DNA from 3 places in the Carnobacterium antarcticum genome. Region 1 is predicted to be linked to each of the others. Evidence: predicted binding sites of a transcription regulator. Region 1 holds the regulator's gene; each other region holds the start of a gene.
The links. The regulator HrcA, encoded in region 1, represses chaperone genes, less so after heat shock. The targets are predictions, from matches to a motif close to TTAGCACTCNNNNNNNNNGAGTGCTAA.
Positions count from the first base shown of each region.

Region 2: a site for HrcA is predicted at 1,472-1,498, ahead of clpP (ATP-dependent Clp endopeptidase proteolytic subunit ClpP). Genes of this name have one in related genera too.
Region 3: a site for HrcA is predicted at 2,502-2,528, ahead of groES (co-chaperone GroES). Genes of this name have one in related genera too.

Region 1 is NZ_CP010796.1:497,468-501,754, forward strand. It holds gene argH (argininosuccinate lyase) at 1-957, shown strand, start outside; gene hrcA (heat-inducible transcriptional repressor HrcA) at 1,242-2,279, shown strand; gene grpE (nucleotide exchange factor GrpE) at 2,301-2,858, shown strand; gene dnaK (molecular chaperone DnaK) at 2,910-4,287, shown strand, end outside.
Region 2 is NZ_CP010796.1:2,254,580-2,258,866, forward strand. It holds gene NY10_RS10655 (tRNA dihydrouridine synthase) at 352-1,338, shown strand; gene clpP (ATP-dependent Clp endopeptidase proteolytic subunit ClpP) at 1,573-2,169, shown strand; gene NY10_RS10665 (DsbA family protein) at 2,314-2,856, shown strand; gene NY10_RS10670 (sugar-binding transcriptional regulator) at 3,249-4,286, shown strand.
Region 3 is NZ_CP010796.1:2,189,488-2,193,774, forward strand. It holds gene NY10_RS10340 (ABC-F family ATP-binding cassette domain-containing protein) at 1-331, opposite strand, end outside; gene NY10_RS10345 (redox-sensing transcriptional repressor Rex) at 647-1,309, shown strand; gene NY10_RS10350 (YdiK family protein) at 1,323-1,529, opposite strand; gene NY10_RS10355 (CPBP family intramembrane glutamic endopeptidase) at 1,564-2,217, opposite strand; gene groES (co-chaperone GroES) at 2,567-2,851, shown strand; gene groL (chaperonin GroEL) at 2,925-4,287, shown strand, end outside.

The DNA.
Region 1 (4,287 bases):
GAAAACGTGGAAACTATCTTGCCAGGATATACTCATTTGCAACATGCGCAGCCCATTTCTTTTGCTCACCATCTATTGGCTTATTACAATATGTTTAAACGTGATTTTGAACGTAATCAAGATAGTTTGAAAAGAATCGACCTATCGCCATTGGGTGCTGCTGCTTTAGCTGGAACAACATTTCCCATCGATCGAGAATACACAAAAACGTTGCTCGGTTTCAAAGAAAGTTATACGAACAGCATAGACGCCGTTAGTGATCGGGATTTTATTTTAGAATTTTTGAGCAACAGCAGTCTTTTGATGATGCACCTATCACGTTTTTGTGAAGAAATCATTTTATGGACTAGTCACGAATACCAGTTTGTAACATTGACTGATGCTTTTTCAACAGGCAGCTCGATTATGCCTCAAAAGAAAAATCCAGATATGGCCGAATTGATTCGCGGAAAAACTGGACGTGTTTATGGAAACCTATTAGGTCTATTGACAACAATGAAAGGTTTGCCCTTAGCGTACAACAAAGATCTGCAAGAAGATAAAGAGGGTATGTTTGACACAGTTAAAACGGTTAAAGATTGTCTAACGGTATTTTCTGGGATGCTTGAGACGATGAAAGTTAACGAAGCAACGATGTATTCAGCTACGACTAAGGATTATTCAAATGCGACAGAATTAGCAGATTACCTAGCAAGCAAAGGGATTCCCTTTAGAAAAGCACATGAGATCGTAGGAAAGCTTGTACTGGAAGGCATCAAAAAAGGGATTTATCTGCAAGATATTTCCTTATCTGATTACCAAGCAGTTTCTGAATTAATCGAAGAAGATGTTTACACTGTACTAGATTCAAAAACTGCTGTAGAACGACGCAACTCTTTGGGTGGGACAGGCTTTGAACAAGTAAAAAAAGAACTAGCGAGTGCAAATAAAACATTAGTGGATATGGAAAAAGTATGATCGGCTTTTTTCGTGAATCGATTAGCAGTTGATTTAAAAACAGGATTTTATTATCTGGTGAAAAATAAAAAGAAGCCGCTTAGAATGAAGGTGTGATCGTATTCTATGCGGTTTCTTTTTGAGCTGATTTTGCTCAATAGAAGCCACTTGCCGTAAGTTTTGTTTAAAAAATAAATTTAAACAAAAAGTAGAGGATTATCGTTGACAAGTTAGCATATATTTGGTAAATTAATACTTGTGTTAGCACTCTTTAGTCCCAAGTGCTAAAAAAGAGGTGATGCAACATGTTAACAGAAAGACAAGTTCTAATACTGAAATCCATCATTCTTCTCTATACAAGCTATGGAAATCCAATTGGTTCTAAAACATTGATGAATGAAGCAGGAATGAAGTTCAGCTCTGCAACTATTCGTAATGAAATGGTTAGGTTAGAAGAGTTAGGTTTTATTGAAAAGACACATTCTTCATCTGGACGTATCCCTTCTATCAAAGGGTATCGGTTTTATGTAGATCATCTAGTACATCCAACTGAAATTCAGAAAAAAGATATTGTTACAATCAAACAATCTTTTAGCAATACCTTTCATCAGTTAGATGAAATCGTTGTACAATCTGCTGAAGTGCTTTCGCAATTGACAAGTTATACCGCTATTTCTTTAGGACCTGAATTAAAAGACAGCAAGCTAACAGGTTTTCGATTGGTTCCTTTAAATGAACATCGGGTGATGGTCATTTTGGTCACAGATAAAGGCCACGTAGAAAACCAAGTATTCTCTTTGCCGAAAACAATTCAACCGAGCGACTTGGAAAAAATGGTGAAAATCTTTAATGAACGATTAGTTGGGCATACATTAATGGAAGTATTTCAAAAACTGAAAACTGAAATGCCTATTTTAATTAACAAATATGCTAAATCAGCAGAAGGAATGCTAACCATTCTTGATGATGTTATTTTGCAAGCTGGACGTGATCAAATTCACGTAGGCGGCAGAATGAATATGCTTGATTATTCTATCGGTCTAGATGTAGAAAAATTTAAGTCGATTTATTCTTTGATGGAAGACCAGCATGATTTAGCTCATTTATTGACGCCTTACCATAGCGGAATTGAAGTACGAATCGGACAAGAATTGGATGACGAGTTATTTGACGAATTCAGTTTGATAACGGCAAGCTACAATGTCATGGGTTATGGGACGGGCTTGATTGCCCTATTAGGACCGACCAGCATGCCTTATTCAAAAATGATTAGTTTAGTGGATGTATTTAGAAATGAGCTTTCAAAAAAAATAGTAGATTACTATCGTTCGATGGAAGACTAATCAAGAAGGAGCTATGTATTTATGACTGAGAATCAAAAAGATCCGCTAACTGAAGAAGTGGTTGATGAAACAAATGAGAACAACGAACAACCACAAACGGAAGAAGCGGTTGAAGAAGAGGTTCAAGTGGACGAATTAACAGAAGCTAAAACGGCTTTGAGCGAGATGGAAGACCGTTATTTGCGTTTACAAGCTGAGCTAGCGAATATGCGCAAACGCAATCAAAAAGAAAAAGAAGATGCCGCAAAATATCGCTCTCAATCATTAGCAACAGAATTATTGCCAGTGATCGATAACCTGGAACGTGCATTGGCCATTGACGTGACTGATGAACAAGGGAAAAACTTGAAAAAAGGTTTGGAAATGGTGATGGATTCATTTAAAGTTGCTTTGGACAACGAAGGAATCAAAGTCATTGATCCATTGAATCAACCTTTTGATCCTAATTTCCATCAGGCAATTCAAACAACGCCAGTGGAAGAGGGACAAGAAGCTGATACAGTTGTAAATGTTTTCCAAAAAGGTTATTCTTTAAATGAACGTATTTTACGTCCGGCAATGGTTATCGTTGCTCAATAAAACAAGAGTTCTAAAAAATAAACTAAAAAAAAGTAAAAGAGGTAATTAATTATGAGTAAAATAATCGGTATTGACTTAGGTACAACAAACTCAGCAGTAGCAGTTTTAGAAGGTGGAGAAGCAAAAATCATTGCGAATCCTGAAGGAAACCGTACGACACCGTCTGTTGTTGCTTTTAAAAATGGTGAAATGCAAGTTGGGGAAGTTGCTAAACGTCAAGCAGTAACAAACCCTCACACAATCAGTTCAATTAAACGTCATATTGGTGAAGCTGGATATACAGTTGATGTTGAAGGCAAAAAACACACGCCTCAAGAAATCTCAGCAACGATTTTACAATATCTAAAAGGATATGCTGAAAGTTATTTAGGAGAAAAAGTAGACAAAGCTGTTATTACAGTTCCAGCTTACTTTAATGATGCACAACGTCAAGCGACAAAAGATGCAGGTAAAATTGCTGGACTAGAAGTTGAACGAATCATTAACGAACCAACTGCTGCAGCTTTAGCTTATGGTTTAGACAAAACAGAAACAGAAGAAAAAGTTTTAGTATTTGACCTTGGCGGCGGAACATTTGACGTCTCTATTCTTGAATTAGGCGATGGTGTCTTTGATGTTCTTTCTACAGCTGGAGACAATCATTTAGGTGGAGATGATTTTGATGAAAAAATCATTGAATTCCTAGTAGCAGAATTCAAAAAAGAAAACGGCATTGACTTATCTAAAGATAAAATGGCTGTTCAACGTTTAAAAGATGCAGCAGAAAAAGCTAAAAAAGATTTATCTGGTGTAACATCTACTCAAATCAGTTTACCATTTATTACTGCTGGTGAAGCAGGACCATTGCACTTGGAAATCAACTTAACTCGCGCGAAATTTGAAGAGTTAACGTATGACTTAGTTGAACGTACTAAAAAACCTGTTCGTCAAGCTTTGAAAGATGCTGGTTTATCCGCTTCTGAAGTAGACGAAATTATCTTAGTTGGTGGATCTACACGTATCCCAGCAGTTGTAGAAGCTGTTCGTAAAGAAACTGGCAAAGAACCAAACAAATCAGTAAACCCAGATGAAGTTGTAGCGATGGGAGCTGCTATTCAAGCAGGAGTTCTTACTGGTGATGTAAAAGACATCGTCCTATTAGACGTAACTCCATTATCATTAGGAATCGAAACAATGGGTGGCGTATTTACTAAGTTGATCGACCGCAATACAACTATTCCGACAAGTAAATCACAAGTCTTCTCAACAGCTGCTGACAACCAACCAGCTGTAGATGTACACGTATTACAAGGTGAACGTCCAATGGCAGCGGACAACAAAACTTTAGGCCGCTTCCAATTAACAGATATTCCTGCAGCTCCTCGTGGCATTCCGCAAATTGAAGTATCGTTTGATATTGATAAAAACGGAATCGTTAACGTACGTGCAA
Region 2 (4,287 bases), 850 kb from region 1:
TAGTGGTCTTGGTAAGTGAAAAGATTGCCTCTTATAGACTAGCACTATCTTATTATCGTCTTTAAAGAGGAGGGCACGTTGTTAGATAGGAAGGTTCTCTCTGACAACCCATTTTTTGCTTAAGAGTTGTCAACACGATTTGACCAAGCATTTTTTATTAAGACAAGTCTTGAAAGAAGCGGAAATAAAAGGTAGAGCAACTAGATAAATCGAAGTGGACTGATTTCACAAATAGAGGTATAATTCCAGATGTTGAAAAATTACCATTGAGATGTTAAACAGTTTATGCAGTTTTAATTTGGGATGAAGGTATGACCTGGTATCCCGTTACGGAAGGATCGGTTATTGAAGATGAAAGAGAATTTTTGGCAAGATTTGCCGCGGCCGTTTTTTATATTGGCACCAATGGAAGATGTGACGGATGTTGTGTTTCGGCATGTAGTGAGTGAAGCTGGCAGACCGGATGTGTTTTTTACAGAGTTTACAAATACCGTTAGCTATTGTCATCCCGAAGGACGTAATAGTGTTCGTGGACGGTTAACGTTTACGGAAGATGAACAGCCCATGGTCGCTCATATATGGGGAGATGAAGCCGAATATTTCCGGAAAATGAGTATCGGTATGGCCGAAGAAGGTTTCAGCGGAATCGATATCAATATGGGTTGTCCAGTACCCAATGTAGCAGGAAAAGGGAAAGGCAGCGGCCTTATCCGCCGTTCCCAAGTTGCTGCAGATTTAATCCAAGCAGCAAAAGCAGGAGGATTGCCGGTAAGTGTCAAGACTCGGCTTGGATATATAAACATCGATGAATGGCGCGATTGGCTGACACATGTTTTGGAACAAGATATTGCCAATCTTTCTATCCATTTGCGCACACGAAAAGAAATGAGTAAAGGGAATGCTCATTGGGAACTGATTTCAGAGATCAAAAAATTGCGTGACGAGATTGCACCGCAGACCCTTTTGACGATTAATGGAGACATTCCAGATCGTGAAACAGGTTTGAAACTAGTTGAGGAATATGGTGTGGATGGAGTTATGATCGGAAGAGGTGTTTTTCACAACCCTTATGCATTTGAAAAAGAGCCGAAAGAACATAGCAGCAAAGAATTGCTGGACTTATTCAGATTGCATTTGGATCTTTTTGATCATTATTCTGCTAAGGAAGAAGAACCACGTTCGTTTAGACCTCTTCGTCGCTTTTTTAAGATATATGTGCGCGGTATTCGCGGAGCGAGTGATTTAAGAGTGCAGTTAATGGAAACAGAAACAACAAATGAAGCGCGGGCCTTACTAGATGCTTTTGAAGAAAAAAATAAGGATATTGTAGGGAAATAGCAGAAAATTCTCCAGTCGTTTAAAGCACTCAACCGAAAATGGACTATTGGAATTAAAGTCCTCAAGGGACATTCTTGTGACGATTAGATGAAAAATCTAATCGTTTTTTTTTTTTTAAAAATGAAACAAACTATTTGACCTTTGTTGACCAAAGGGGTAAACTATAACATAGTAAGATTTAAAAAGTTTATGTTACAATAAAAAAGAAGTAAAGATTTGAGGAGGAAACAACATATGAATTTAGTACCTACAGTAATTGAACAATCCCCAAGAGGCGAACGTGCTTATGATATTTATTCTCGTTTATTGAAAGACCGCATCATTATGCTGAGTGGCCAAATCGATGATAATGTAGCAAACTCTGTTATCGCTCAATTATTATTCTTGGATGCTCAAGATTCTGAAAAAGATATTTTTATTTACGTTAACTCACCAGGTGGAAGCGTAACAGCAGGACTAGCGATTTTTGACACCATGAACTTCATTAAAGCAGATGTTCAAACCATTGCAATGGGAATGGCTGCTTCAATGGGAAGTTTCTTGTTGACTGCTGGTGCAAAAGGCAAACGGTTTGCTTTGCCAAATGCTGAAATTATGATTCACCAACCTCTTGGAGGAGCACAAGGACAAGCGACTGAAATCGAAATCGCTGCTCGTCATATTTTAAAAACGCGTGAACGCCTAAACAAAATTTTATCTGAACGCACCGGACAACCAATTGAAGTGATTGAACGCGATACGGATCGTGATAACTTCATGTCTGCAGAAGATGCAAAAGCGTATGGTTTGATCGATGAAATTATGGAAAATAGCGCAGAATTAAAACAATAAAAATGAAAGCCGGAAGCCTTAGGGCTTTTGGCTTTTTTTATTAGATGAAAAATGATAGAACCAAAAAAAGAGCAAACAGGAAAATAACATTTCATGGGTTTTACATGTATACTATTGGTTACAAATGGTAAGGGGGAAGTTTTGATGGATATCAGCAATATCATAGCAAGCGAAGTGGGCACCACTTATGGATTTAAAATTGGAAATCCTGATGCACCAGTAAAAGTTATTGAATTTATTAATTTACGTTGTCCATTCTGTAAAAAATGGTATGAAGATTCAAAAGATGTTCTAGCATATTATGTAGCAGCTGGAAAAGTCCAACGGATCATTAAGCACTTTGATAAAGAAAAACCAAGCTTGGCAAAAGGAAACGTTGTTCATCATTATTTGGATTATTCGAATCCAGAGAAAGCTTTGGAAGAAATGGATTATTTCTATGACAAGCAAGATGAATGGGGCGATCTAGAAGAATTAAAAGAAGTTGCCGCATATGTAGAAGAGAAACGGGGATTGACACATCAACCCAATACAGAAGAAATCAACGGCATCATTGAAGAAGCTGGCCGGGCTAATGTTGTGCTTGTTCCTTCTGTTTTTATCGGAGAAGCTATTTTTGATGAACACATCACATCAGATGAATTGACTGATTTAATTGAAACAGCTTTAAACGAAACAACCAAATAAAAAGTAAAAAATAATAATCAGAAAAGAAACTGGCTATGTATTTTTTGTTCAGAAATAGGAACGAACAGCGGAAGTAAAAGATAAACTTTCGCTGTTTTCAGCTTTTAAGAGCTAAATTAACTCTAAAAAGACAAAAAAACGTCATATATAGAAAGAATCGGATGTTTCATAAGGATTTAACCTTTATAGTTGAAAGTTAGATTGTGAAATGGTAAAATAGAGGATGTAAGAGATGAATGCAGGATGTTTTTACATGCTGTTAAGGATAACAAGAATAAAACATACAGTTAACTGAATGTCTTGTTTTGCTTAGATCTCTTGTTTTTTTAGGTAGTAAGGGTCGCTAAACGACTTACGTGGTCGTTAAACGTCCAGCTAGGAAGAGGTTGCTCATGCAAGATGTATTGTCTATTATCGAAAAAGTAGCACCGGATATCATGGACACGCTGAGAGAACGATATCAAATTTTACGCAACATTTATTTAGCAGGTCCAGTGGGCCGCAGAGTGTTGGCCGGTAAATTGAATATTACTGAGCGTGTATTGAGAACGGAAGTAGATGCTTTAAAAAAGCAAAACTTGATTCAAACATCCAAGCTGGGTATGCAGCTAACCGCGAACGGTGAATTAGTATACCGGGAACTGGACCAAATGATGGGGCAACTATTAGGGATGCGAGAAAAAGAAAATCAATTAGCTATTTATTTTCAAATAGAACATTGCATCATCGTCTCAGGAGACGTAGATGAGCAAGCCAAGGTTCAAGAAGAACTAGGACGAGCAACAATGGATTCATTGAAATTCTTGCTACCTGAAGGGGACAACATCATAGCAGTCATGGGCGGTACAACTATGGCTGAAGTTGCTAACCATATGAATGAGAGTCTTTCTTATCATCGCGAACTAATATTTGTGCCAGCCAGAGGCGGTCTGGGCGAATCGGTCAACATTCAAGCGAATGCTGTCAGCGCCCAAATGGCTAAAAAAGCGGGAGGCGCAAATCGTGTTCTTTATGTACCGGAACAGGTGAGCGAAGAAACATACAAACCGCTATTGCAAGAACCAGAGATCAAAAAAACATTGGATCTGGTCGAACGTGCTAATTGTGTGCTTTATGGTATCGGAGATGCCATGCACATGGCAGAACGCAGAGGAATGAGCCAAGAAGCTCTAGCTCTGATTAAAGAAAAAGCAGCAGTTGGTGAAGCTTTTGGAGAGTTCTACAACCAAGCGGGAGAAGTAGTTTATAAAATTCCTCGTATTGGCATGCAGTCAAAAGATCTTTCGCACGTTTCAAGTGTGATCGCGATTGCCGGTGGACGATCTAAGGCCAACGCAATTGAAGCTTATATGAAAAAAGCACCTGCTCAGACGTGGTTGATCACAGATGAAGGTGCCGCCAATCAGATTTTAAAAGGGATAACCCTTTAAA
Region 3 (4,287 bases), 910 kb from region 1:
GGTCGCCCAATTGAACTTCAATGGCACGCATATTTTTCTCGATTTGGATCACAGGTTCGAAAACGACCAGCATTTCATCCCAAATGGTTTTCTCGGATTGCAAGCCGGTATTCTGTGCTAAATAACCAATCGTAATATTTTTACTCTTAACGATCCGTCCAGCATCAGGTTGTTCAATTTCTGCAATCATTTTTAATAAGGTCGATTTTCCGGCACCGTTTCGACCCACTAAAGCAACACGTGCATTTTCTTGGATTTCTAAGTAAATATTTTCAAACAACACATCTGCTCCAAAATAACGAGCTACATGTTGGACTTGTAGTAAAATCATGTCATTTCCTCATTTCATAGTTCTCTTTTATAGTTTAGCATAGAACGAAACATTCTGATATTATTCGAACAGATTTTTTTGGGTCAGAAACCCTTGATTCACAAGCGAAGTTTGTGAATGTTCACAAGCAGAAAAGTGCCTCTATCATTTTTTTTGGAAAAATAACGTCCTAAATACTAGTAATATCATAAAACTATGCTATAATTGCTTAGTTGAAACAAAAAAACGCTTGTGAAGTTTCGTTTAAATCGGAATAATTGTGAAAAAGTATTTGATTAATTAACTGACTGAAAATAATAAAGTGGAGGAAAAGAAATGTCCAATTTAAAAGTACCAAAAGCAACGGCAAAAAGATTGCCGATTTATTACCGTTATTTGCGTTTTTTGCATGATGCAGGCAAAGAACGTGTTTCTTCGACTGAATTAAGTGCAGCAGTAAAAGTTGATAGTGCTACTATACGCCGTGACTTTTCTTATTTTGGAGCTTTAGGAAAAAGAGGTTATGGTTATGATGTTGAAGACTTGATGAATTTTTTCAGCAAAACATTGAAACAAGATCGTTTGACTAACGTAGCTTTAATTGGTGTAGGGAATTTAGGCCATGCTTTATTGAATTACAATTTTCACCAAAGCAATAATATGCGGATCAGCGCTGCCTTTGATATCAATAAAGAAATCGTTGGAACTATCCTAAGCGGAGTACCTGTTTATCCGATGAGCGAAATGGTTGAACAACTTCGCTTACAGCAAATCGAAGTGGTCATTTTAACGGTACCTACGGAAGTAGCCCAAGAAACCACAAATGATTTAGCAGAAGCAGGAGTTAAAGGTATCATGAACTTTACGCCTATCCGGATTTCTGTACCAAAGAGTATACGTGTTCAAAATGTTGACTTAACAAATGAATTGCAAACGTTGATTTATTTCTTAGATCATTACAATACGGATAAAGATAAAGACAAGAAAGACGAAGAATAAAAAAGCGGCAACCTTATTTAGGTTTGCCGCCTTTTTTTATCTTCAAATAAATTTCAAGAATTTTAGACCCTCGGATAAAATCATTGGTTGCGAAGATAACAAACAAAATTGGGAAAATACCCCAACCATCTGAGGATACGGAGTTGATGGTAAACCAAACAAAAAGAACAGCCATCAAGTAATTAAAAACAATTTGCATGATAAAATTTTTATTATTCATATAGTAAAAAAATTCCTTTCTCTATTAACAAGCCTTATAAGAATAAGTTGAGTAAAACCACTACTGTATTCATCAGTACATGTGCGATAATCGGAGTGGCGATGTTTTTAGTTTTTACGTACAGATAAGAGAACACAAAACCGATCGTTGAATAAAGCAGAATGTGACTGTCAAAATGCATGAAAGCAAACAGTAGTGAGCTAATGACCGCTGCTCCAACTCCACCTGTGATATCATAGAAGAACCCAAAAATAACTTTTCGGAAAACAAATTCTTCCATAATCGGTGCCATAATAGAAACAATGATCAGGTATAAAGGGTATTTGTCGATGGACAATAAAATTTGTTGTGTGTTTTCTGAGCCCATGGGTAAGCCTAGTAAAAAAATTTCAATCAAGGTAGCCGCATATTGAGCAGCTAAGGCCATAAAAATACCCAGTATTCCCCAAAGAATAACGGTAGACCGTGGTGCTGAAGGACTCAATGTAATGCTGTTCCGGATATTCGATTTTCGGTTAAGCAGAAGCATAACGAAGGCGCCTGCAGTAAAAGAAAAAATATTACCATAAATCAAAGCTTCTGTTTGGTAACTTTGAGGAGCTAAGACAATGATCAAAACCGGTAAAAACTGTGCCAGAATGTAAACCAGCGTCATAACAATAGCGGTGTGACTTAGTGCTTTTTTCATATGTGTTTACGAACCTTCTTTTTTAGAAGTAATGGTACTTCTTTATTTAATTTCTCGTTGAACCAAAAGCTTCATTATGCAAAGAAAAATGAAGCATAATCTTATTATAATGAAATAAGTTTCATTTTTCAGTATAACATAAGATGTTCAGCAATGTTTAAACTTTTGTATCCTTTTAAGCTGTACAAGCGAAGGATAAGAATCAAAAAAACAGTTTTTTCGGTTCTTATTTTCGTCAAAAGACTTGCAATTGAAAGCGAATTTGATTATGATAAAAGAGTGGTTTAGCACTCGGTATTAAAGAGTGCTAAATAGAGATGAATCAGATAAGAAAGATGGAGGGATTTACGTGTTAAAACCATTAGGAGAGCGTGTCATTATTGAAGTCGCCAAAGAAGAAGAGAAGACTGTCAGCGGGATTGTTTTACCAGGTTCAGCGCAAGAAAAACCCCAAACTGGATCGATCATTGCAGTCGGCGAAGGTCGCATACTGGAAAACGGTTCAAAAGTTGAATTGTCTGTCAAAGTTGGCGATACGGTATTGTTTGAAAAGTATACTGGGACAGAAGTCAAATATGAAGGCAAAGAATATCTTGTATTAAGAGAACAAGATATCGTTGCAATTGTTGAATAACAACTAAACAAATAAACGAATAAAAATAAAAGTTAACGAAGCAACACAAATCTATCGATGAGGTGAAGTAAAAATGGCAAAAGATATTAAATTTTCAGAAGACGCCCGTGCAGCAATGTTACGCGGAGTGGATATTTTAGCAGATACAGTCAAAGTTACATTAGGACCCAAAGGAAGAAACGTTGTTTTAGAAAAATCTTTCGGTTCTCCTTTGATCACCAATGATGGTGTAACGATCGCCAAAGAAATCGAATTAGAAGATCATTTTGAAAATATGGGAGCTAAACTAGTTGTTGAAGTAGCTTCAAAAACCAATGATATTGCTGGTGACGGTACTACAACAGCTACTGTTTTAACACAAGCCATCGTTCGTGAAGGATTAAAAAACGTAACTGCTGGAGCTAACCCGGTCGGTATTCGCCGCGGAATCGAATTGGCAACTAAAGTAGCCGTTGAAGAATTATTGAATATTTCTAAAAAAATCGAAACAAAAGAATCGATTGCACAAATTGCTGCTATTTCATCAGGCGATGAAGAAACAGGTCACTTGGTTGCAGATGCAATGGAAAAAGTTGGCAACGACGGAGTCATTACGATTGAAGAATCTAAAGGAATTGAAACAGAATTAGATGTTGTCGAAGGAATGCAATTTGATCGTGGTTACTTATCACAATACATGGTAACAGATAACGATAAGATGGAAGCCGTTCTAGAAAACCCGTATCTATTGATCACAGACAAAAAGATTTCGAATATCCAAGATGTTTTGCCTTTATTAGAACAAATATTGCAACAAGGTCGCCCATTATTGATTATTGCAGATGATGTTGACGGAGAAGCACTGCCAACTTTAGTTTTAAATAAATTACGCGGAACATTCAATGTTGTAGCCGTTAAAGCTCCTGGGTTTGGAGATCGCCGTAAAGCAATGTTGGAAGATATCGCTATTTTGACTGGCGGAACAGTGATTACAGAAGATTTAGGCTTAGAATTAAAAGATACAAGTATTGCTGAATTAGGACATGCAGCTAAAGTAGTTGTGACAAAAGAGTCGACGACTATCGTTGAAGGTGCTGGTTCTTCAGATAACATCATGCAACGTGTAGCGTTGTTGAAATCACAAGCTGCTGAAACAACTTCTGAATTTGACCGCGAAAAATTGCAAGAGCGTTTAGCAAAACTTTCTGGCGGAGTGGCTGTGATCAAAGTTGGTGCAGCTACTGAAACAGAATTGAAAGACCGCAAGCTTCGTATTGAAGATGCTTTGAATGCAGCACGTGCAGCTGTTGAAGAAGGAATTGTTTCCGGTGGAGGAACCGCCTTGATCAATGTTCAAGCCAAAGTTGCTGAAATCGTTGCTGAAGGCGATGTGGAAACTGGCGTGAAAATCGTTTTACGTGCTTTAGAAGAACCTATCCGTCAAATCGTTGCCAATG